Linked DNA regions of Actinoalloteichus hymeniacidonis. The protein of the gene in region 2 binds, or shares a complex with, the protein of the main gene of each other region. Links are inferred from orthologs where the notes say so. Each region holds a gene or a part of one and is shown on either strand. Other genes may lie near its edges. The genes, in order: rpsJ and nusB.

Evidence for each region.
Region 1: the proteins of nusB (region 2) and rpsJ are in contact, whole or in part, in a solved structure (PDB 3D3B), measured with the Escherichia coli proteins. The link is inferred for Actinoalloteichus hymeniacidonis from one-to-one orthologs.

The regions. Positions count from the first base shown.
Region 1 is NZ_JACHIS010000001.1:5,689,318-5,700,682, forward strand. The notes cover bases 8,358-11,100. They hold rpsJ (30S ribosomal protein S10), read right to left. Parts: upstream 10,011-11,100; coding sequence 9,705-10,010; downstream 8,358-9,704. Other genes in these bases: rplD (50S ribosomal protein L4), read right to left, coding at 8,358-9,020; rplC (50S ribosomal protein L3), read right to left, coding at 9,020-9,670; tuf (elongation factor Tu), read right to left, coding at 10,462-11,100. In the rest of the region: rplO (50S ribosomal protein L15), read right to left, coding at 113-556; rpmD (50S ribosomal protein L30), read right to left, coding at 561-743; rpsE (30S ribosomal protein S5), read right to left, coding at 748-1,353; rplR (50S ribosomal protein L18), read right to left, coding at 1,394-1,804; rplF (50S ribosomal protein L6), read right to left, coding at 1,807-2,346; rpsH (30S ribosomal protein S8), read right to left, coding at 2,363-2,761; BKA25_RS24160 (type Z 30S ribosomal protein S14), read right to left, coding at 2,872-3,057; rplE (50S ribosomal protein L5), read right to left, coding at 3,079-3,654; rplX (50S ribosomal protein L24), read right to left, coding at 3,657-3,971; rplN (50S ribosomal protein L14), read right to left, coding at 3,974-4,342; rpsQ (30S ribosomal protein S17), read right to left, coding at 4,569-4,847; rpmC (50S ribosomal protein L29), read right to left, coding at 4,844-5,098; rplP (50S ribosomal protein L16), read right to left, coding at 5,098-5,517; rpsC (30S ribosomal protein S3), read right to left, coding at 5,521-6,348; rplV (50S ribosomal protein L22), read right to left, coding at 6,348-6,782; rpsS (30S ribosomal protein S19), read right to left, coding at 6,835-7,116; and 4 more genes. UniProt on the Escherichia coli protein: Involved in the binding of tRNA to the ribosomes. Part of the processive rRNA transcription and antitermination complex (rrnTAC). The complex forms an RNA-chaperone ring around the RNA exit tunnel of RNA polymerase (RNAP).
Region 2 is NZ_JACHIS010000001.1:3,828,167-3,839,751, forward strand. Bases 6,729-9,691 are described here. They hold nusB (transcription antitermination factor NusB), read right to left. Parts: upstream 8,439-9,691; coding sequence 8,019-8,438; downstream 6,729-8,018. Other genes in these bases: pyrR (bifunctional pyr operon transcriptional regulator/uracil phosphoribosyltransferase PyrR), read right to left, coding at 6,729-7,180; bldD (transcriptional regulator BldD), read left to right, coding at 7,436-7,924; efp (elongation factor P), read right to left, coding at 8,438-9,001; BKA25_RS15760 (M24 family metallopeptidase), read right to left, coding at 9,111-9,691. Outside these bases: carB (carbamoyl-phosphate synthase large subunit), read right to left, coding at 1-2,235; carA (glutamine-hydrolyzing carbamoyl-phosphate synthase small subunit), read right to left, coding at 2,601-3,734; BKA25_RS15725 (PH-like domain-containing protein), read right to left, coding at 3,731-4,276; BKA25_RS15730 (dihydroorotase), read right to left, coding at 4,273-5,628; BKA25_RS15735 (aspartate carbamoyltransferase catalytic subunit), read right to left, coding at 5,628-6,557; more of pyrR, read right to left, coding at 6,554-6,728; more of BKA25_RS15760, read right to left, coding at 9,692-10,220; BKA25_RS15765 (glycoside hydrolase family 6 protein), read left to right, coding at 10,436-11,404. UniProt on the Escherichia coli protein: Part of the processive rRNA transcription and antitermination complex (rrnTAC). The complex forms an RNA-chaperone ring around the RNA exit tunnel of RNA polymerase (RNAP).

The DNA.
Region 1 (11,365 bases), 1.9 Mb from region 2 along the record:
CGAAGCACCCGGCCGAACCGGCTGTGGGCCGCAGGCGGCCAGGGAAGCCCGTGAGAACCAAAGCGGCCCGCAGGGAGAACCTGCGGGCCGCTTCAGGGTTGTCTGTTGCCGATCAGGCGGTGGTGGTGGTCCCACCGGCCGCCGTGATCTTCTCGATCGCGCTGCCGGAGAAGGCGCTCGCGGTGACGTTCAACTTCACGTCGCCGAGGTCGCCGTTGCCCAGCACCTTGACCAACTGGTTCTTCCGGACCGCACCCGCGGCGACCATCTCGGCGATGCCGATGGTGCCACCCTCGGGGAACAGCCGAGCCAGATCACCGATGTTGACGGGCTGGTACTCGACGCGGAACCGGTTCTTGAAGCCCTTGAGCTTAGGCAGCCGCATCTGCAAGGGCAGCTGGCCACCCTCGAAACCGGCCTTCACATTGCTCCGGGCCTTCGTGCCCTTGGTACCACGACCAGCGGTCTTGCCCTTGGAACCCTCACCGCGACCGACACGGGTCTTCGCGGTCTTGGATCCCGGGGCAGGCCGCAGGTGGTGAATCTTGATGGCCATAACGTCAGTTCACCTCTTCGACCTTCACCAGGTGACGCACGGTGTGGATCAATCCGCGAACCTGGGGAGTGTCCTCGCGCACGACTTCCTGGCGGATCTTGCGCAGCCCGAGGGTGCGCAGCGAGTCCCGCTGGTTCTGCTTGACGCCGATGCGGCTGCGAAGCTGGGTCACCTTGAGCTGAGCCATCGCCTCACACCCCCTGTCCGGCACGAGCCCGCAGCATACGAGCGGGAGCGACGTCCTCGAGCGGCAGGCCGCGACGGGCAGCCACCTCCTCCGGACGCTGCAGACCCTTGAGCGCGGCCACCGTGGCGTGCACGACGTTGATGGCGTTGTCGCTACCCAGCGACTTGCTCAGCACGTCGTGAACTCCGGCGCACTCCAGCACGGCACGCACCGGGCCACCGGCGATAACACCGGTACCGGGGCTGGCCGGCCGAAGCATGACCACGCCTGCGGCCTTCTCACCCTGGATGGGGTGAGTGATGGTGCCCGCGATCCGGGGAACACGGAAGAAGTTCTTCTTCGCCTCTTCCACACCCTTGGCGATCGCGGCAGGCACCTCCTTGGCCTTGCCGTAGCCGACGCCGACCAGGCCGTCGCCGTCACCGACGACTACCAGGGCGGTGAAGCTGAACCGACGACCACCCTTGACGACCTTCGCGACACGGTTGATCGCGACAACGCGCTCGATGTGCGGGGTTTTCTCTGGAGCCGCCCCGCCGCGGCCACCGTCCCGGCGGTCGCGGCGCTCGCCGCGCTCGCCACCACCCTCACGACGTGTGCGTCCTGGCATCAGACGGCCCTCTCGTTCCACTTGATCTTCTGCATATCTGTCAGAACTCCAGCCCCGCCTCGCGCGCCGCCTCAGCGAGTGCGGCGATGCGGCCGTGGTACTCGTGGCCACCGCGGTCGAAGACGACACCCTGGATGCCCGCGCTCTTGGCCCGGTCGGCGACCAACGCGCCGACCTTGGCCGCACGGGCCTTCTTGTCGCCGTCCAGCGCTCGGACGTCGGCTTCCAGCGTCGACGCCGAAGCCAGCGTCACGCCGGCCAGGTCGTCGATCACCTGGGCGACCATGTGCCGCGAGGACCGAGTGACGGCGAGACGAGGACGCTCGGCAGTGCCCGCGACCTTCTTCCGGATACGGAAGTGCCTGCGCGCCCTGGCCACCCGACGCACCGTGGAGACGTCCTTGCCAACGGGCTTGCGCTTGGCAACGGTGGTTGCAGTGCTCTCGCTCATGCTCACTTACCCGTCTTTCCGACCTTGCGGCGGATGACCTCACCCGCGTACCGCACGCCCTTACCCTTGTACGGGTCGGGCTTGCGCAGCTTCCGAATGTTGGCAGCAACCTCGCCAACCCGCTGCTTGTCGATGCCCTGGACCGAGAACTTGGTCGGGCTCTCGACCGCGAAGCTGATGCCCTCCGGCGGCGTGATCTTCACCGGGTGGCTGTAGCCGAGGGCGAACTCGAGCTCGCCGCCCTTCAGCACCACACGGTAACCAACGCCGTGGATCTCGAGCTTCTTCTCGTAGCCCTGGCTGACGCCGATGATCAGGTTGTTGACCAGCGTGCGGCTCAACCCGTGCAGTGCACGGCTCTTCCGCTCGTCGTCGGGGCGCTTCACCACAACCGCGCCGTCCTCCGAGCGCTCAGCGCTGATCGGCTCGGCAAGGGTGTGCGACAGGGTGCCCTTGGGCCCCTTGACCGTCACCAAGCGGCCATCGAGAGTGACCTCGACGCCGGAGGGCACGGTTACCGGCAGTTTTCCGATGCGCGACATTCCGATACCCCCTTTCTCACCAGACGTAGGCGAGGACTTCCCCGCCCACGCCCTGCTTGCCTGCCTGCCGGTCGGTCACCAGACCGCCGGAGGAGGAGATGATCGCCACTCCGAGACCGCCCAACACCTTGGGCAGGTTGGTCGACTTGGCGTAGACCCGAAGACCGGGCTTGGACACGCGCCGCAGACCCGCGATGCTGCGCTCGCGGTTCGGGCCGTACTTCAGCTCGACGACCAGGTTCTGGCACTTCTCACCCTGCTCGACGCGGTGCCCCGAGATGTAGCCCTCGCGCTTGAGGATCTCGGCGATGTTCGCCTTGAGCTTGGAGTGCGGCAACACGACCTCGTCGTGATATGCCGAGTTGGCGTTACGCAGACGAGTCAAGAAGTCTGCGATCGGGTCGGTCATGGTCATGGTGACCTGGTCAACCTTTCTCGCCCTGGTTCCCGGCCGGGTGGCCGGGCCTGGAGCGAACTGGAACGGTCAGTGTGCTGGTGCCTGTCGAACGCCGAGAAGGCGTCCGATCACCAGCTGGACTTGCGAACGCCCGGGAGCTCGCCCGCGTGGGCCATCTCGCGAAGGCACACCCGGCAGAGACCGAACTTGCGAAACACCGAGTGCGGGCGACCGCAACGCTGGCAACGGGTGTAAGCCCGCACCGCGAACTTCGGCTTGCGTGCTGCCTTGGCAACCAGCGACTTCTTAGCCATCGGTTCTCCTCGTCCTTATCCTCATCGTCCGCTGTCGGCGGACTTGAAGGGAAAACCGAGGTGCCGCAGCAGCGCCCGCCCCTCCTCGTCGTTGATCGCGGTGGTGACGACCGTGATGTCCATACCCCTGGGGCGGTCGATCGAGTCGGGGTCGATCTCGTGGAACATCGACTGCTCGCTCAGCCCGAAGGTGTAGTTGCCGTTGCCGTCGAACTGGCGGTCCGACAGGCCGCGGAAGTCACGGATACGCGGCAGCGCGATGGTCAGCAGCCGGTCCATGAACTCCCACATCCGGTCGCCGCGCAGCGTCGCCCTGGCGCCGATCGGCATCCCCTCACGCAGCTTGAACTGCGCGATGGACTTGCGGGCGCGCCGAACCTCGGGGCGCTGGCCGGTGATCGTCGCGAGGTCGCGGACTGCGGGCTCGATCAGCTTGCCGTCCCTGGCAGCGTCTCCGACGCCCATGTTCACGACGACCTTGACGATGCCGGGAACCTGCATCACGTTCGAGTAGTCGAACTGCTCGCGCAGGGCGGCGACGATCTCCTCGCGGTAACGGAGCTTCAGTCGGGGGACGATCTTCTCAGCAGTCGTCATGATCAGATGTCCTTACCGTTGCGGCGCGAGATGCGAACCCGACGCCCGTCCTCATCGGTCCGGTAGCCGACCCTGGTCGGAGTACCGTCCGAGTCCACCACCTGAACGTTGCTGACGTGGATCGGCGCTTCCTGGGTCACGATGCCACCGGACTGCGCGCCACGCTGGGTGCGGCTGATCTTGGTGTGCTTCTTGATGCGGTTCACACCCTCGACCAGGATCCGCGACGTCTGCGGGTAGGCCTTGATGACCTTGCCCTTCGCGCCCTTGTCCTTGCCTGCGATGACCACGACAGTGTCGCCCTTGTGCACCTTCATGATCAGAGCACCTCCGGAGCCAACGAGATGATCTTCATGAACCTCTTGTCACGCAGCTCACGACCGACCGGGCCGAAGATGCGCGTACCGCGCGGCTCGTTGTCGGCCTTGATGATCACTGCGGCGTTCTCGTCGAACCGGATGTAGGAACCGTCCGGACGACGGCGCTCCTTCACGGTGCGCACGATGACGGCCTTGATCACGTCACCACGCTTGACATTGGCGCCCGGGATCGCTTCCTTCACGGTCGCGACGATCACGTCGCCGATACCCGCGTACCGCCGCCCCGAGCCGCCCAACACGCGGATGCACAAGATTTCCTTGGCTCCGGTGTTGTCAGCGACGCGGAGCCGCGACTCCTGCTGAATCACGTCAACTCCTGACCTGCGTATTGCCCGCCGGATTTCCGACCCGACGGGCGCGGTCGTTGTAGTGGCTTGTAGTGGTCGGTCCAAGCCGACGGCCCAGACCCGACGCTACCGAACCCGTTTCACCGGGCTCGGCTTCGGCAGGCGACCACCCTGCCGAAGCGCCGTAGCCTAACTCGTTGCGACTGTCCTCGATCCCGCGCCGGTGGCACGGGCCTGGGACAGGGTATTACCTGGCCTTCTCGAGGATCTCGACGAGCCGCCAGCGCTTCGTTGCCGACAGCGGTCGGGTCTCCATCAGCAGGACCCGGTCGCCCACGCCTGCGGCGTTCTGCTCGTCGTGCACCTTGACCTTGGTGGTGCTGCGCAGAACCTTGCCGTACAGCGAGTGCTTCTTACGGTCTTCCAACTGCACGACGACCGTCTTGTCCATCTTGTCCGAGACGACGTAACCCTCGCGAACCTTGCGGTTGTTCCGCGTCTCGGTCTTCTGCTCGTTCTCGCTCATGCCGCACCTTCACTCGTGGTCGCGTCCGCCTGGTCCGGCGAGACGGACAAGCCCAGCTCGCGCTCACGCATCACGGTGTAGATCCTGGCGATGTCATGCCGCACGACACGCAGCCGACGGTTGTTCTCCAGCTGCCCGGTGGCCATCTGGAATCGGAGGTTGAACAGCTCCTCCTTGGCTTCCCGAAGACGCTGCACGAGCTCGCTCTCGGTGAGCTCACGCAGCTCGGCTGCGGTGCTGACCGCTGCCATCAGAACTCACCACCCTCACGTGTCACGATGCGGCACTTCATCGGAAGCTTGTGGATCGCGCGAAGCAGTGCCTCACGGGCCACGGTCTCGTTCGGGTAAGTCATCTCGAACAGCACCCGACCGGGCTTCACGTTGGAGATCCACTGCTCCGGCGAACCCTTACCGGAACCCATCCGGGTCTCAGCAGGCTTCTTGGTCAGCGGACGGTCCGGGAAGATGTTGATCCAGACCTTGCCACCACGACGGATGTGGCGGTTGATGGCGATACGAGCCGACTCGATCTGCCTGTTGGTGACGTACGCGGGCTCCAGAGCCTGGATCCCGTACTCACCGAAGGTGACCCGCGTCCCGCCCTTGGCGGCGCCGCCCCGGTCGGGACGGTGCTGCTTACGGAACTTGACCTTACGCGGGATGAGCACTTGTCAGCCCTCCGTCTTCTCGCCGGCCGCAGCCGTCGTCTTCTCCGCAGTCACGGCCTCGGCCGCGGCGCGCCCGGCCTCGGTGCCCGCTGCGGTCGTGCCAGAGGCACCGGAGCGACGACGGTTCGACCGGTCCGGCCGGTCCGCGCGGTCCCGACGCGGGGCCCGAGCCTCGGCAGCCGCAGCCTCGCGGGCCTTCAGGCCACCGACCAGCTCACCCTTGTAGATCCAGACCTTCACGCCGATCCGACCGAAGGTCGTCTTGGCCTCGAAGAATCCGTAGTCGATGTCGGCCCGCAGCGTGTGCAGCGGGACGCGACCCTCGCGGTAGAACTCCGAGCGCGACATCTCAGCACCGCCGAGGCGGCCGCTGACCTGCACCCGAATGCCCTTGACCTGCGGCGAGCGCATCGACGACTGCATCGCCTTACGCATCGCGCGACGGAAGGACACGCGGTTGGAGAGCTGCTCCGCGACGTTCTGCGCCACGAGCTGCGAGTCGGCCTCGGAGCCCTTGACCTCGAGGATGTTGAGCTGGATCTGCTTCTTGGTGAGCTTCTCGAGCTCACCGCGGATCCGGTCGGCCTCCGCGCCTCGGCGGCCGATCACGATGCCGGGACGAGCGGTGTGGATGTCGACGCGAACCCGGTCCCGGGTGCGCTCGATCTCCACCTTGGAGATGCCTGCCCGCTCCATGCCCTTGGAGAGCATTCGGCGGATCTTGACATCCTCCGACACATACTCGGCGTACTGCTTGTCGGCGTACCAGCGGGACTTCCAGTCGGTGGTGATCCCCAGCCGGAAGCCGTGCGGGTTGATTTTCTGACCCACTACCGGGCACTTCCCTTCACGCTGGACTTGCGAGCCCGGCCCGTGGCCTGCGGCCGGGACTCGACCTCGACGGTGATGTGGCTGGTCCGCTTGCGGACCCGGTACGCGCGGCCCTGAGCCCGCGGCCGGATGCGCTTGAGTGTCGGCCCCTCGTCCACGAAAATGCTGCTGATCCAGAGCGTCTCCGGATCGAGGTCGAGGTTGTTCTCGGCGTTGGCGATGGCGCTGGCAAGCACCTTCTCCACCGGCTCGCTGGCAGATTGCGGCGCGAACCGGAGCACGGCCAGGGCCTCCTGAGCGTGACGGCCCCTGACGAGATCGACCACGCGGCGCACCTTCATCGGCGTGGCGCGGACATAGCGGGCCCGCGCCACGGCGCGCGACGGCGTTTCCGCGCCTTCCTCCGGCGCCACAGCGTCGTTTCGGGCGTTCATCGCTGTTTCCCCTTGCTCTTGCTAGTCCGTGATTCTCGCGTCGATGCCCGCGTCAGCGGCGGCGAGACCTGCGGTCTTCCTTGACGTGACCCTTGAAGGTGCGGGTCGGGGCGAACTCGCCCAACTTGTGACCCACCATCGCCTCGGAGACGAACACCGGGACGTGCTTGCGACCGTCGTGCACAGCGAACGTGTGCCCGAGCATGTCCGGAATAATGGTCGAGCGCCGGGACCAAGTCTTGATCACCGTCTTCTTGCCAGACTCGTTCAGTACGTCCACCTTCTTGAGCAGGTGGTCGTCGACGAACGGGCCCTTCTTCAGGCTGCGTGGCATCCTTCACTCCCTCCCTGCTCAGCGCTTCTTGCCGGTACGGCGTCGGCGCACGATGAGCGAGTCACTTGCCTTACGACGGCGGGTACGGCCCTCGGGCTTACCAGCCGGGTTAACCGGGTGACGACCACCGGACGTCTTACCCTCACCACCACCGTGCGGGTGGTCGACCGGGTTCATGGCGACACCACGGACGGTCGGGCGCTTGCCCTTCCACCGCATCCGGCCAGCCTTGCCCCAGTTGATGTTCGCCTGCTCGGAGTTGCCGACCTCACCGACCGTGGCGCGACAGCGCACGTCCACGTTGCGGATCTCACCGGACGGCATCCGGAGCTGGGCGTAGGGCCCGTCCTTGGCCACCAGCTGCACGCTGGCACCCGCCGACCGAGCGATCTTGGCTCCGCCACCGGGCCGGAGCTCGATCGCGTGCACCACGGTGCCGGTCGGGATGTTGCGCAGCGGCAGGTTGTTACCCGGCTTGATGTCAGCCCGGGGACCGCTCTCGATCGCATCGCCCTGTCGCGTCTTCTCAGGCGCGATGATGTAACGCTTCTCGCCGTCTGCGTAGTGCAGCAGCGCGATGCGGGCGGTGCGGTTCGGGTCGTACTCGATGTGCGCGACCTTGGCAGGCACGCCGTCCTTGTCCGACCGACGGAAGTCGATCAGACGGTAGGCGCGCTTGTGGCCACCACCCTTGTGCCGGGTCGTGATCTTGCCGTGCGCGTTACGGCCGCCTCGGCCGTGCAGCGGACGGACCAGCGACTTCTCCGGCGTCGACCGAGTGATCTCGGCGAAGTCGGCCACGCTGGCACCACGACGACCCGGTGTCGTCGGCTTGTACTTGCGGATGCCCATGTCTGTGCAGTCCTCAGTCGTTCAGTCCGGTTCGGTCTGACCGCGTCACGCGGCCGGACCGCCGAAGATCTCGATCGGCTTGCTCTCCGGGTGCAAGGTCACGATCGCCCGCTTGGTGTCCTTGCGCTTGCCGTACCCGGTGCGGGTGCGCTTGCGCTTACCCTGACGGTTGAGCGTGTTCACGCTCGCGACCTTCACGCCGAAGACCTGCTCGACGGCGATCTTGATCTGCGTCTTGTTGGCGTCCGGCACCACCACGAAGGTGTACTTCTTGTCCTCGAGAAGGCCGTAGCTCTTCTCGGAGACGACCGGAGCAACCAAGATGTCGCGAGGGTCGGGGATCACTTCCCAGCCTCCCCATCTGAGTTGGACTCGGTAGCGTCGGCGATCTCGCCGGACCGTGCGGAGGCCTTGCCAGCCCGCCGGACCGAACCGGAGAGGAACCTCTCCATGGCCGCCTTCGTGAACACCAGGTCGTCGTTGACCAGCACGTCGTACGTGTTGAGCTGGTCGGGAGCGATCAGGTGCACGTCGGGAAGGTTGCGCAGGCTCTGCCACGCCAGCACGTCGTCGCGGTCGAGAACGACCAGCACGCGACGGGCCTCGGTGATGGTGCGCAGTGCCTGCCGGGCGAACTTGGTCGACGGCTTCTCGCCATCCACCAGCGAGGTGACGACGTGAATCTGTCCCTCACGGGCCCGGTCGGACAGCGCACCGCGCAGCGCGGCGGCCTTCATCTTCTTGGGCGTCCGCTGCGTGTAGTCGCGGGGCGTCGGGCCGTGCACGACGCCACCACCGACGAACTGCGGCGCACGAACCGAACCCTGACGGGCGCGGCCGGTGCCCTTCTGGCGGTAAGGCTTACGCCCACCACCGCGAACCTCGCCGCGGGTCTTGGTGTCGTGCGTACCCTGCCGAGCAGCCGCCTGCTGAGCGACCACGACCTGGTGCATCAAGGACACGTTCGCCTGGACGTCGAAGACGTCGGCGGGCAGCTCGATGCTGCCGTCGGCCTTGCCGTCCGGGGTCTTGATCTCAACGTTCGCGCTCATCAGACACCGCCCTTAGCAGCGCTCTTGACCAGCACGAGTCCACCCTTCGGGCCGGGAACAGCACCCTTGAGCAGGATGAGTCCGGCTTCCAGGTCGACCCGGTGCACGGTCAGGTTCTGCGTGGTGACGCGCACGTGGCCCATCCGACCGGCCATCCGAACGCCCTTGAAGACGCGTCCGGGGGTGGCGCAGCCGCCGATGGAGCCGGGCGAGCGGTGCTTGCGCTGAGTACCGTGGCTGGCGCTCAGACCTGCGAAGCCGTGCCGCTTCATGACACCAGCGGTGCCCTTACCCTTGCTCGTGGCCACGACGTCGACCAGCGTGCCCTGATCGAACACGTCGGCCGTCACCTCCTGGCCGACCTCGTAGTCGCCCGCGTTGCTGCTGCGCAGCTCCACCAGGTGCCTGCGAGGCGTCACCGTCGCCTTATTGAAGTGGCCGGTCTCGGGCTTGTTGACCTTGCGAGGGTCGATGGCGCCGTAGGCCAGTTGAACGGCTGAATAGCCGTCCTTCTCGTCGGTCCGGATCTGGGTGACCACGTTCGGATCGGCCTTAACGACCGTGACCGGTACGATCCGGTTGTTCTCGTCGAAGACCTGGGTCATACCAAGCTTGGTTCCCAGGATCCCCTTGATCTGCCTGTCAGACATGGGTCTCGTTATCTCCGCCGCTCTAGCGCCCGAATCACTGAATGTTGACGTCGACACTGGCCGGCAGGTCGATGCGCATCAGCGCGTCCACCGTCTTCGGCGACGGGTCGAGAATGTCGATCAGACGCTTGTGCGTGCGCATCTCGAAGTGCTCGCGCGAATCCTTGTACTTGTGCGGCGAGCGGATGACGCAGTACACGTTCTTCTCGGTGGGCAGCGGCACAGGTCCGACGACCCGAGCGCCGGTGCGCGTCACGGTCTCGACGATCTTGCGCGCGGACGCGTCGATCGCCTCGTGGTCGTAGGCCTTGAGCCGGATGCGGATCTTCTGTCCCGCCATAGTGGCTTGCCGTTCCTCTAATCTCGTGCCGCTTCTGACTAACACGCTGCGGTTGCCTCGCGTTGATCCCGACCTGGATCCTCCCGGCCCGTGCTGCTCCCCTGCGTAAGGAGACACCCTATTCAGGAAATAACACTGCCAGTCGTCACCGTCACCCGGTCCACGCGGTCGGGCGTGTCGCGCCCGATGCTCAGACCGATGCCAGTGACGTCATCGGTGGTTGGATCTTTCGACCCCGTGCACCCCGCATAGTCCCGAGAGTGGGACTCTGCGCCGGTACAACCCTCGGCCGACGCCGAACTCGAGGCGATCCTCAAGGGCTGCGGGCGCGGGGCGCCCGCGCCAGGACTCATCCCGGCACGAGCAACCCTGACAGGATGCCATACCCCGAGGTAGGGCTCCAAATCGGGGTGGGGGAGGCCCCTGAATCAGGAGCCTCCCCCACGGTGAGTCACTTGTTGATCTTGGTGACGCGACCCGCGCCGACGGTGCGACCGCCCTCACGAATCGCCAGCCGCAGACCCTCGTCCATCGCGATGGGCTGGATCAGCTCCACCGAGATCGACGTGTTGTCGCCGGGCAGGACCATCTCGGTGCCCTCGGGCAGGGTGACCACGCCGGTCACGTCCGTCGTCCGGAAGTAGAACTGGGGACGGTAGTTGTTGAAGAACGGCGTGTGACGGCCACCCTCATCCTTCGAGAGGATGTAGACCTCGGCCTCGAAGCTGGTGTGCGGGGTGTTGGAGCCCGGCTTGGTGACGACCATGCCGCGCTCGACCTGCTCGCGCTTGATGCCGCGGAGCAGCAGAGCGGCGTTGTCGCCCGCCTGGCCCTCGTCGAGGAACTTGTTGAACATCTCGATGCTGGTGACGGTCGTCTTCAGGGACTTCTCCTTGATACCGACGACCTCCACCTCCTCGTTCACCTTGACGATGCCGCGCTCGATACGGCCGGTGACGACGGTGCCACGTCCGGTGATGGTGAAGACGTCCTCGACCGGCATCAGGAATGCCTTGTCGATCTCACGCTCCGGCTCGGGGATGTTCTCGTCGACGGCGTCCATCAGCTCGACGAGCTTCGCGCCCCACTCGGCGTCGCCCTCGAGAGCCTTCAGCGCGGACACGCGCACGACCGGCAGGTCGTCGCCCGGGAACTCCTGAGCCGACAGCAGCTCGCGGACCTCCATCTCGACGAGCTCGAAGATCTCCTCGTCGTCCACCATGTCGGCCTTGTTCAGGGCGACAACGATGTAGGGCACACCGACCTGGCGGGCCAGCAGCACGTGCTCACGGGTCTGCGGCATCGGACCGTCGGTCGCGGCTACCACGAGGATCGCGCCGTCCATCTGCGCCGCA
Region 2 (11,585 bases):
GGCGATGTAGTCGGCCAGCGTGGTCTCGTCGTAGACGATCTCCATACCCCGTCCGCCCAACACGAAGGACGGCCGGACCAGCACGGGGTAGCCGATCTCGTCGGCGACGCGCCGGGCGCCCTCGAAGGAGGTCGCGGTGCCGTAGCGCGGGGCGGGCAGGTCCGCGGCGTCGAGCAGCTCACCGAAGGCGCCCCGGTCCTCGGCCAGATCGATGGCCTCCGGAGCGGTGCCCACCACGGGGACGCCTGCCTCGGCCAGCCTGCGGGCCAGCCCCAGCGGTGTCTGGCCGCCGAGCTGGACCACGACGCCGACCACGGTGCCCGACGCCTGCTCCGCGTGCACGACCTCGAGCACGTCCTCGAAGGTGAGCGGCTCGAAGTAGAGCCGGTCGGAGGTGTCGTAGTCGGTGGAGACGGTCTCGGGGTTGCAGTTGACCATCACGGTCTCCAGCCCCGCCTCGCGCAGGGCCATCGCCGCGTGCACACACGAGTAGTCGAACTCGATGCCCTGGCCGATCCGGTTCGGCCCGGATCCGAGGATGATGACCTTGGGGCGATCCCGCTGCTCGACGACCTCCGTCTCGGCCGCGGCGTCGACCTCGTAGGCCGAGTAGTGGTACGGCGTGGTCGCGGCGAACTCGGCGGCGCAGGTGTCGACGGTCTTGTAGACCGGGCGGACCCCGAGCCGGTGCCGCAGCACCCGGACGCCGTCCTCCCCGGCCAGCTCGGGGCGCAGGGCCGCGAGCTGGCGGTCGGACAGGCCCGAGCGCTTCGCGGCGCGCAGCAACGACTCGTCCAGCACGGGGGCATCGATGATCTCCCGACGCAGCTCCACCAGCGAGAGGATCTGGTCCAGGAACCACGGGTCGACCTTGGACGCCTCGTGCACCTGCTCGATGGTGCCGCCGAGTCGCAGGGCCCGTTCGATCGTGTACAGCCCGCCGTCGTGCGGGACCCGCAGTCGGGCCAGCGTCGATTCGAGGGTCTCGCCCTCGTCGTCGGGCTTGGTCCAGAAGCTCAGCGCCCGGGTCTCCATGGAGCGCAGCGCCTTGCCGAGGGCCTCGGTGAAGCTGCGGCCCATCGACATGCCCTCGCCGACGCTCTTCATCGTCGTGGTCAGCGTCGGGTCGGCGCCGGGGAACTTCTCGAAGGCGAACCGGGGCACCTTGACGACCACGTAGTCCAGCGTCGGCTCGAAGCTCGCCGGGGTCTCACCGGTGATGTCGTTGCGGATCTCGTCGAGGGTGTAGCCGACCGCGAGCTTCGCGGCGATCTTAGCGATCGGGAAGCCGGTCGCCTTCGAGGCCAGCGCCGAGGAGCGCGACACCCGAGGGTTCATCTCGATGACGACGAGCCTGCCGGTGGTGGGGTTGACCGCGAACTGGATGTTGCAGCCGCCGGTCTCCACCCCGACCGCCCGGAGCACGGCGATTCCGAGATCGCGCAGCTCCTGGTACTCGCGGTCGGTCAGGGTCATGGCGGGCGCGACGGTCACCGAGTCGCCGGTGTGCACGCCCATCGGGTCGATGTTCTCGATCGAGCACACGACTACCACGTTGTCCCGGTGGTCGCGCATCAGCTCGAGCTCGTACTCCTTCCACCCGAGGACGCTCTCCTCGATGAGCACCTCGGTCACCGGGCTCTCCGTGAGACCGGTCGAGCCGAGCCGCTCCAGCTCCTCCTGGGTGTGGGCCATGCCGGAGCCCAGGCCACCCATGGTGAAGCTGGGCCGGATCACCACCGGCAGACCCAGGTCCTCGACGGTCTCGCGGACCTCCTCCATCGAACGGCAGACACGGCTGCGGGGCACCTCGCCGCCGACGGAGCGGACGATGTCCTTGAAGATCTGGCGGTCCTCACCGCGCTGGATCGCGTCGATGTCGGCACCGATCAGTTCGACGCCATAGCGCTCCAGCACGCCGCGTTCGTGCAGCGCGACGGCGGTGTTCAGCGCGGTCTGCCCACCGAGGGTGGCCAGCAGCGCGTCCGGACGCTCCGCGGCGATCACCTTCTCCACGAACTCGGGCGTGATCGGCTCGATGTAGGTGGCGTCGGCGAACTCGGGATCGGTCATGATCGTCGCCGGGTTGGAGTTGACCAGGCTGACGCGCAGCCCCTCTTCTCGCAGTACCCGGCAGGCCTGGGTTCCCGAGTAGTCGAACTCGCAGGCCTGACCGATGACGATCGGCCCGGAGCCAATCACCATCACATGGTTGATGTCGGTCCGTTTCGGCATGGATTCCCTCACTGGAGCAGGCGACGGACTCCGTCGCGAAAGTCTTCGAACGCTTCTTCGGGTGGGCTCGGCGGGCGCGGCTCGCAGGCGCGGGCACCGCTGCCGAGGCGATCGGCGGCGGCCGGAGGCAGCACGGCCGCCGCCCGGGCCGACACGGGCATCTGCCCGGCGGGCACTCGGGCCTCGTCTCGAACCGGCAGGCGGGGTCGGCCCGCCGGGGTGGACTCGCCGAGAGCACGGCCGATCCGGCCGGTGCACCGGGCGATCCCGGCCGCCGCGCCCGTGGCGATCGCACGGCGGCGCGGCAGCCGGGACTCGGCGTCATCGCCGAGATGCCCACCGGGATGTTCCGCAGTCCGCCGTCGTCACGACGCGGATGCGGATCTGGTCGCCATGAGGTCGACGAACTCGTCGAACAGGCCGGCCGCGTCGTGCGGACCCGCCGCCGCCTCCGGGTGGTATTGGACGCTGAAGGCGGGTGCGTCGGTGCACCGCAGCCCCTCCACCGAACCGTCGTTGGGGCAGTGGTGACTCACCTGCGCCGCACCGAAGTCGGTGTCGAACCGGTCGCCCGCCGCGCCCGCCACCGCGAAGCCGTGGTTCTGCGAGGTGATGGCGACCCGGCCGGTGGCCGCGTCGACGACCGGGATGTTGATGCCCCGGTGCCCGTAGGGCAGCTTGTACGTGCCGAGACCCAGCGCCCGACCGAGGATCTGGTTACCGAAGCAGATACCGAACAACGGCAGCTCGCGACTCAACGCCGCCCTGGTCAACGCGACCGGGTGGTCGGCGGTGGCCGGGTCGCCCGGGCCGTTGGAGAGGAACATGCCGTCGGGTTCGACCGCCAGGACGTCCTCGAAGGACGAGGACACCGGCAGCACGTGCACCTCGATCCCCCGCTGCGCCAGCATCCGGGGGGTGTTGGATTTGATGCCCAGATCCAGGGCCGCCACGGTGAACCTGCGTTCCCCGATGGCGGGCACCACGTAGGGCTGCTGCGTGCTGACGTCACCTGCCAGATCGGCCCCCGCCATCGGCGGCGCGGAGCGCACCCTGGACAGCAGCTCCTCGTCATCGGCCAGGGCCGCACCGGAGAACACGCCCGCCCGCATGGCACCGCTCTCGCGGATGTGTCGGGTCAGGGTGCGGGTGTCGACGTCGGCGATGGACACGATGCCCTGCCGGTCCAACTCCTGGGCCAGGGTGCGACGGGACCGCCAGTTCGACGGCGTTCGGCTGGGGTCGCGCAGGACGTAACCCGCGACCCAGATCCGCTTCGACTCGTCGTCCTCGTCGTTCCAGCCGGTGTTGCCGATCTGCGGCGCCGTCTGCACCACGATCTGCCGGTGGTAGGAGGGGTCGGTGAGCGTCTCCTGGTAGCCGGTCATCGCCGTGGAGAAGACCACCTCGCCGAGGCTCTCACCCTCGGCGCCGTATGCCCCGCCGGTGAAGACGCGCCCGTCCTCCAGCACCAGCTTCGCCGGGGACCGTCCGCTCACCTATCCGCCTCCGTCGTCTCCTGGGGCGTACCGCCGAACGGTTCGCCCGCCGCCAGGGCGCGCACGTCGCGCACCCACTGCTCATAGTCGCCTCGCTCGTCGGCACGGAAGGCGGTGTCCAAGTCGAAGTCCCCGTGCTGCCAGGTGATCACCAGCAGACCGCCGCCCGGCACGACCTTGCCCGCCGACTTGCTGTCGATCCGGGCGGTCCGTAAGGCGTGGGCGGGCAGCCACAGGGTGCTCGCGCCGTCGCGCTCGATCAGCGCGCCGTCGGCCACCAGCCGCAGCGAGCCTGCCGAGCGGTGACCGAAGTCGCCCGCCAACACCCTGGCCTGCCAGTTCTCCGCCGAGGTGGTGCCGATGTAGACACCGGTGAGGGCGGGGCGCAGGTCGGTGGCCGCCAGCAGTTCGGCGGTCGCCGAGGGCGGGTCCGGCAGCATCGCGGCCTGGTCGGCGGCCCGTCGGTGCCAACCGCGCCACATTCCGTAGGCGCACAGCACGAAGAACCCCAGTACGGCCAACGTCATCAGCAGTCGGATCACCCGAGCACCTTCCCGTCCTGCGCGGTGAATCGACCGCGCAACATGGTCGCCACCACCCGAGCGGGCAGTCGCATCCCCTCGAAGGGGGTGTTGTCAGCGAGACTCGCCGACTCCGTGCCGCGCACCGTCCAGTGCGCGGTCGGGTCGACGAGGGTCAGCGAGGCCGGTTCGCCGACAGCGATCGGCCTGCCCTGGTCGGTGAGCCCGACCAGTTCCGCAGGACGCTCGCTCATCACCCTGGCGACGCCGCGCCAATCCAGCAGCCCGGTGTTCACCATGGTCTCGACGACGACGGACAACGCCGTCTCCAAGCCCAGCATCCCAGGTCTGGCGGCGGCCCATTCACAGTCCTTGTCCTGCGGGGCGTGCGGGGCGTGATCGGTGGCCACGCAGTCGATGACGCCCTCGGCCAGCGCGGACCGCAGCGCGAGCGTGTCGGACTCGGTACGCAGTGGCGGATTGACCTTGTTCACCGGGTCGTAGGTGCTCAGCCGGTCGTCGGTGAGCAGCAGGTGATGCGGGGTGACCTCGGCGGAGACCCGGCCGCGACGACCGGAGGCCGCCGGGCCGCGCAGGCCGGACAGCGAGGCACGCGCCCAACGCAGCACCTCGACGGTGCCCGCCGTGGAGACATGGCACACATGCAGCCTGCCGCCGGTGTGATGGGCCAGCAGACAGTCGCGGGCCACGATCGACTCCTCCGCCGCGGCGGGCCAGCCGGCCAGGCCCAGCAGAGCGGCGTGCTCGCCCTCGTGAGCCTGGGCGCCGACGGTCAGCCGAGGCTCCTCCGCGTGTTGGGCGATGGTGGCGCCCAGCGTCGAGGAGTACTCCAGGGCCCGGCGCATCAGCAGCGGGTCGGCGACGCACAGCCCGTCGTCGGAGAACATCCGCACGCCTGCCTGCGAGGCGGCCATCCCGCCCAGCTCGGCGAGCCGCTCGCCCGCCAGTCCGACGGTGACCGCCCCCACCGGGTGCACGTCCACCAGCCCGACCTCGCGGCCACGCCGCCAGACGTGCTCGACGAGCACCGCGTTGTCGGCGACCGGATCGGTGTTGGCCATCGCGAAGACCGCCGTGTAACCGCCCAGCGCCGCGGATGCGGAACCAGTGTCGATCGTCTCGGCGTCCTCTCGACCGGGTTCCCGCAGGTGGGTGTGCAGGTCGACGAAGCCGGGCAGCACGATGAGCCCGGCGGCCTCGACGATCTCGGCGCCTGTGGTGTCGAGCGAGTCGACCGGGCCGATGGCGGTGATCCGTCCCTCGTCGACGCGCAGGTCGACCGGTTCGCCCTCGCCATAGGGGCGGGCCCCACGCAATACCACGGGCGTCGAGACAAGATCAGTCGAGCTCATCACTCGGCCTCCTCTCCGGCCAGCAGGTGGTAGAGCACGGCCATTCGCAGGTGAACGCCGTTTCGGACCTGTTCGGTGACCTGTGAACGCTCCGAGTCCGCAGCGGCGGAGCTGATCTCCATACCGCGCAGCATCGGACCGGGGTGCAGGACCGGTGCGTGCTCGGGCAGCAGGTCGAGCCGTCGTTTGTTGAGGCCGTAGTGCACGGCGTACTCGCGAGCCGACGGGAAGAAACCGCCGTGCATCCGCTCGGCCTGCACCCGCAGCATCATCACCGCGTCCACCCCGCCGAGAACCGAGTCCAGATCGTGCCGTACCTCGACGGGCCAGGATCCGACGCCGGTGGGCAGCAGAGTGGGCGGCGCGACCAGCACGACCTCGGCCCCCAGAAGGGTGAGAAGGCGCACATTCGATCGGGCGACGCGGCTGTGCAGGACGTCACCGACGATCGCGACCCGCCTGCCTGCGAGTTCACCCAACCGTTCGCGCAAGGTCTGAGCGTCCAGTAGTGCCTGGGTGGGGTGCTCGTGGGTGCCGTCGCCCGCGTTGACCACGGCGACCCCGGTCTGGTCCAACCAGCTCGCGAGTCGATGCGCCGCCCCGGAGGCGGGGTGCCGGACGATCACGCAGTCCGCGCCTGCGGAGGCCAGGGTGAGCGCGGTGTCGCGCAGCGACTCGCCCTTGCCCACCGAGGAACCGCCGATGGAGACATTGATCACATCGCCGCTCATCCATTTCCCGGCGATCTCGAAGGAGACCCTGGTCCGGGTGGAGTTCTCGTAGAACACGGTGACCACCGTGCGACCGCGCAGGGTGGGCAGCTTGCGCACCTGCCTGCCGAGCAGCGTCTTCTTCAGCTCGTCGGCGGTGTCCAACAGCATGTTCGCGTCGGCGACGTCGAGGTCTGCGATCGAGAGCAGGTGTCTCATCCGGCGTCCTCTGGCGTGTGGTCCTCGGCGGCGACGTCGGACTCCGACCTGCGTAGCAGTACCGCGTCGGCACCGTCGAGCTCCGCCAGCCGCACCAGGACCTCCTCGCGGCGGGCGGTCGGCACGTTCTTGCCGACGTAGTCCGCGCGGATCGGCAGTTCACGGTGGCCTCGGTCGATGAGCACCGCGAGCTGCACGGCCGAAGGACGGCCGTGGTCCCGCAGGGCGTCCAGGGCAGCCCGCACCGTCCGACCGGAGAACAGCACGTCGTCCACCAGAACCACCAGCGCGTCGTCGAGACCACCATCGGGCAGGCTCGTCGGTTCCAACGGCCGGTTGGGACGACGTCGCAGGTCATCGCGGTAGAGAGTCACGTCGACGGTGCCGGTGGGGATCGTCACACCGGTGAACTCGGTGATCTTGGCGGCCAGCCTCCTGGCCAACGGGGCACCTCGGGTCGGGATGCCGAGCAGGACGACTCGTGGGGCATCCGACGCGTCGAGCGCCGTCTTCTCGATGAGCTGATGGGCCATCCGGGCAATCGTGCGTGCGACATCGGCCCCCACGAGCAGTTCGCGCTCCTGGGAACTCGTCGCACCCGCTCGGGCTGAGCGTGGCGCCACGGTGTAGACCTCCTTCCCCGCCTCGCTGGACGGGTCGTTAAAGGACGTCGGGGTCCGAGGGTCTCGGACGGTTCGGACGGTAGCAGTGTGCGATTGTCAATCTTCCGGGTGGTGTCAGAAACTCGCCCGGCTGTAGCAGTCGCACCGGCTTGACCTGGTGACGACGGCAAGCGAACATTACTCTGCGTATTGATCTGGGCCTTCCCGCAGACCTGTCTAGAGGCTGACGGGGCGAACGAAACGGAGAACCGCCACATGGGCGACTACGCCAAGGCGCTGGGCGCCAAGCTCCGCGCGATCCGCCAGCAACAAGGGCTGTCGCTGCATGGGGTCGAGCAGAAGTCAGGCGGCCGGTGGAAGGCCGTCGTCGTCGGTTCCTACGAACGCGGCGACCGGGCGGTCACCGTCCAGAAGCTCGCCGAACTGGCCGACTTCTACGGCGTGCCCGTGGCGGAACTGCTTCCGGAGGGCCGGGTGCCGTCCGGGGCGGAGCCCGCCACGAAGATCGTGATAAATCTGGAACGTCTGCAACAGCTGCCAGCGGAGAAGGTCGGTCCGTTGGCTCGCTACGCGGCCACCATCCAGAGCCAACGGGGCGACTACAACGGCAAGGTCCTCTCCATCAGAACCGAGGACCTGCGGTCGTTGGCGATCATCTATGACATGTCGCCGGGGGAACTGACCGAGCAGCTCATCGACTGGGGGGTCCTTCCTCCCGAGGCGCGACCCGCCAAGGAGGAGTGAGCTGCTCACCAACTGAAACACCCGAGCTCCACCCGCACCACCGTTGAACCGCCGGGGGCGCCGTCATGACACAGGTGACGGCGCCCCCGAGGCGTCAACTCGCCGCGCGCAACCGATCGGCGATCCTGGCCAGCCGGTCGAGAATGCCGTTCACGAACCTCGGGGAGTTGTCGGTCGACAGAGTCTTCGCCAGCTCGACGGCCTCGTCGATGACGACCTTGTCGTCCACCTCCTCCGACCACAGCAGCTCGTAGACGCCCAGTCGCAGCACCGCCCGGTCCACCGCGGGCATCCGCGCCAGGGTCCAGCCCTCGGCGTACTCCGAGAGGAGCTCGTCGATCCGCTGCCGGTGCTCCTTCACGCCCTCCACGAGGGTGATCGTGTAGTCGTTCACCGGGGGCAGCTCGGGCACGCCCACTCGATCGGAGAGCAGCGTGATCGGGTCCACCGAACGGACGTCGGCCTCGTAGAGCAGGTCGACGGCGCGCTTGCGGGCCTTGCTGCGTGAGCCCATTACGAGTTCACGCGGCCCAGGTAGCGGCCGTCGCGGGTGTCGACCTTGACCTTGTCGCCCGTGTTGAGGAACAGGGGAACGCTGATCTCCGCGCCCGTCTCCAGCTCGGCGGGCTTGGTTCCACCGGTGGAGCGGTCGCCCTGCAGGCCGGGGTCGGTGTGCTTGACGATCAGCTCCACCGAGGAGGGCAGCTCGACGTACAGCGCGACGCTCTCGTGCACGGCCACGACCGCCGTCTGGTTCTCCAGCATGTACTTGGCCGCATCGCCGACGGTCTCGGTCGGGATGTGCAGCTGCTCGTAGGTCTCGCCGTCCATGAACACGAAGTCGGTGCCATCACGGTAGAGGTAGGTCATCTCGCGCTTGTCGACGTTGGCCGTCTCGACCTTCACGCCTGCGTTGAAGGTCTTGTCCACGACCTTGCCGGAGAGCACGTTCTTCAGGGTGCTTCGCACGAACGCGCCGCCCTTACCGGGCTTGACGTGCTGGAAGGACACGACGGTCCACAGCTGGCCGTCGAGGTTGAGGACCAGTCCGTTCTTGAGGTCGTTGGTGCTCGCCACGGTGGTGGTATCTCCTGAGTCGAGTGGGCCCGCCGGAAAGACGAGCCGGGGCGGGGACTGGCCGCAGGCTGCACGCCCGCATACCTGCGGCGATGCGACGTGAACTACGTCAGACGACCACGAGTTCTTTCGTGGTCAAGGTGAGGAGTTCCGGCTCGCCGTCTCGAACGACGAGGGTGTCCTCGATGCGGACGCCACCCTGCCCGGACAGGTACACACCGGGCTCCACGGTGACGGCCATACCGGCGATCAGTCTACCGGCACCGGCCTTGGACAGGCTCGGAGCCTCGTGAATCTCCAGGCCGACCCCGTGGCCGAGGCCATGCAGGAAGTGCTCGCCATGACCGGCGGCCTCGATCACCCCTCGCGCCGCCGCATCCACCGCGCGCACCTCGGCGCCGACTGCCACCGCAGCGCGTCCGGCGGCCTGAGAGCTCCTGACCAGCTCGTACAGCTCCTGCTGCCAGTCGGCGGGTGACCCGAGCACCATCGTGCGGGTCATATCCGAGTGGTAGCCGTCGACCAGCGCACCGAAGTCGATCTTGACGAGGTCACCCGCGCGCAACGCCTTCGCGGTCGGCCGGTGGTGCGGCACCGCCGAGTTCGCACCCGAGGCCACGATCGTCTCGAAGGACGGCCCGGAGGCCCCGTTGTCGCGCATCCGGTTCTCCAGATCGCGCGCGACGTCGATCTCGGTCCGGCCTACTCGCAGGCCGTCGTTGGCCAACAGCTCGGCCAGCGCCCGGTCTGCGGCGGCGCACGCCATCCGGAGCGCCTCGACCTCGGAGTCGTCCTTGATCAACCTCAGCTGCTCCACCAGGCCGGGCGCACGCACCAGTTCGACGCCCTCGGCGGCGGAGGTGAGGGAGCCGAGCCCGTCGACGGTCACCGTCTGGCTCTCGAAGCCGGTGCGTCGGTACGCGGCGGCCTCGGCGCCCGCCTTGGCGGCCAGCGCTGCGGCGGAGGCCCGTTCGATCACCCGGTTCAGGTCGGGCACCTGCTCCCCCGCCTGCGTCAGGTAACGCCCGTCGGTGCAGAAGACAGTACGGTCCTCGGCCCCTGCGGAGTCGGAACCGTGCACGAGCAGAGCCGCGTTGGACCCGGTGAAGCCGGTCAGATAGCGGACGTTGAGCAGGTCGGTCACCAACAGGGCGTCCAGGTTCGCGTCGCGCAGCAGTTCACGCAGCGCGACGCGACGCAGGGCATGTGATTCAGGCATGCCAGGCAGCATAGAAGTCCGTTGACGTGCCGACCGCCGCTTTCGCCCGCAGGCCCGGGTCTCGCCGGCGAGCGCGGCCCGGATGCTCGGCCGAATGGCGCAGAGCGGGAGCCTCGATAGGAGGACCCGCGACCCGAGATCAGATCGTAACCTTGTCGTGTCTGGGAGCGCTCACAGCACGGTGTCTTCGTACACCAACGACCAGAGGAGAGAGCATGACCAGCAGAATCGGCGCGGGTATCGCCACGATCGCCGTCCTGGTCGCAGCCATCGGTGGCGCCGTCGTCGCACCAACGGCATCGGCCGACGCCCCGCTCGACGACACGTTCTACGTCAACCCGGAGACCAATGCCGCACGCTGGGTGGCGGCCAATCCGGACGACTCGCGAGCAGCGCTGATCGGCGAGCGCATCGCCACCGTCGCACAGCCGCAGTGGTTCACCCAGCACAACCCGGACGAGGTCGCGGCGCAGGTCGACGCATACGTCGGCGCCGCAGCCGATGCCGCAGGCATCCCGATCATGGTCGTCTACAACATCCCGAACCGGGACTGCAGCAACCACAGCGGCGGCGGGGCACCCGACCACGATTCCTATCGAACCTGGGTCGACCAGGTCGCGGCAGGACTCGCCGATCGACCTGCGACGATCGTGCTCGAACCGGACGTGTTGTCGCTGATGGACTCCTGCATGTCCGAGGCGGAACAAGCCCAGGTGAGCGATTCGATCGCCTACGCAGTCTCCGCCCTCACCGCAGGCTCGGCGCAGGCCGACGTATATCTCGATGCAGGCCACTCCGGCTGGCACCCGCCCCAGGAGACGGCGGCGAGACTGGTTAGAGCAGGCATCGCGGACGGCGCTGCGGGCATCGCCACGAACGTCTCGAACTACCGCTGGACGGACGACGAGACGAACTACGCCAAGGCGGTCCTCGACGCGACCGGCGTGCCGGGACTCGGCGCGGTGATCGATACCAGTCGCAACGGCAACGGACCGGCGGGCGACGAATGGTGCGACCCGGCGGGACGCGCGATCGGAACCCCGAGCACCTCGGCCACCGGGGACGCGGCCATCGACGCCTACCTGTGGATCAAGCTGCCCGGCGAGGCCGACGGCTGCGCGGGAAGCGCGGGCGAGTTCGTTCCGCAACTCGCCTACGACCTGGCGGCCGCGAGCACCCGGTGAACAACGGGGACTGAGCGGCCGACCGCGACCATCGGCGCGGCGGGCGGGCACCGGACAGCCCGCCGCGCTCCCTGGTCCCACCGGGATCGGCTCGCGCGACCGGGAACCTCACCGGGCCCGAACGACCTCGTGCCCGCCCATGCCGGACGAATCGTCACCAGCGCGACGTGTCAGGCCGAGT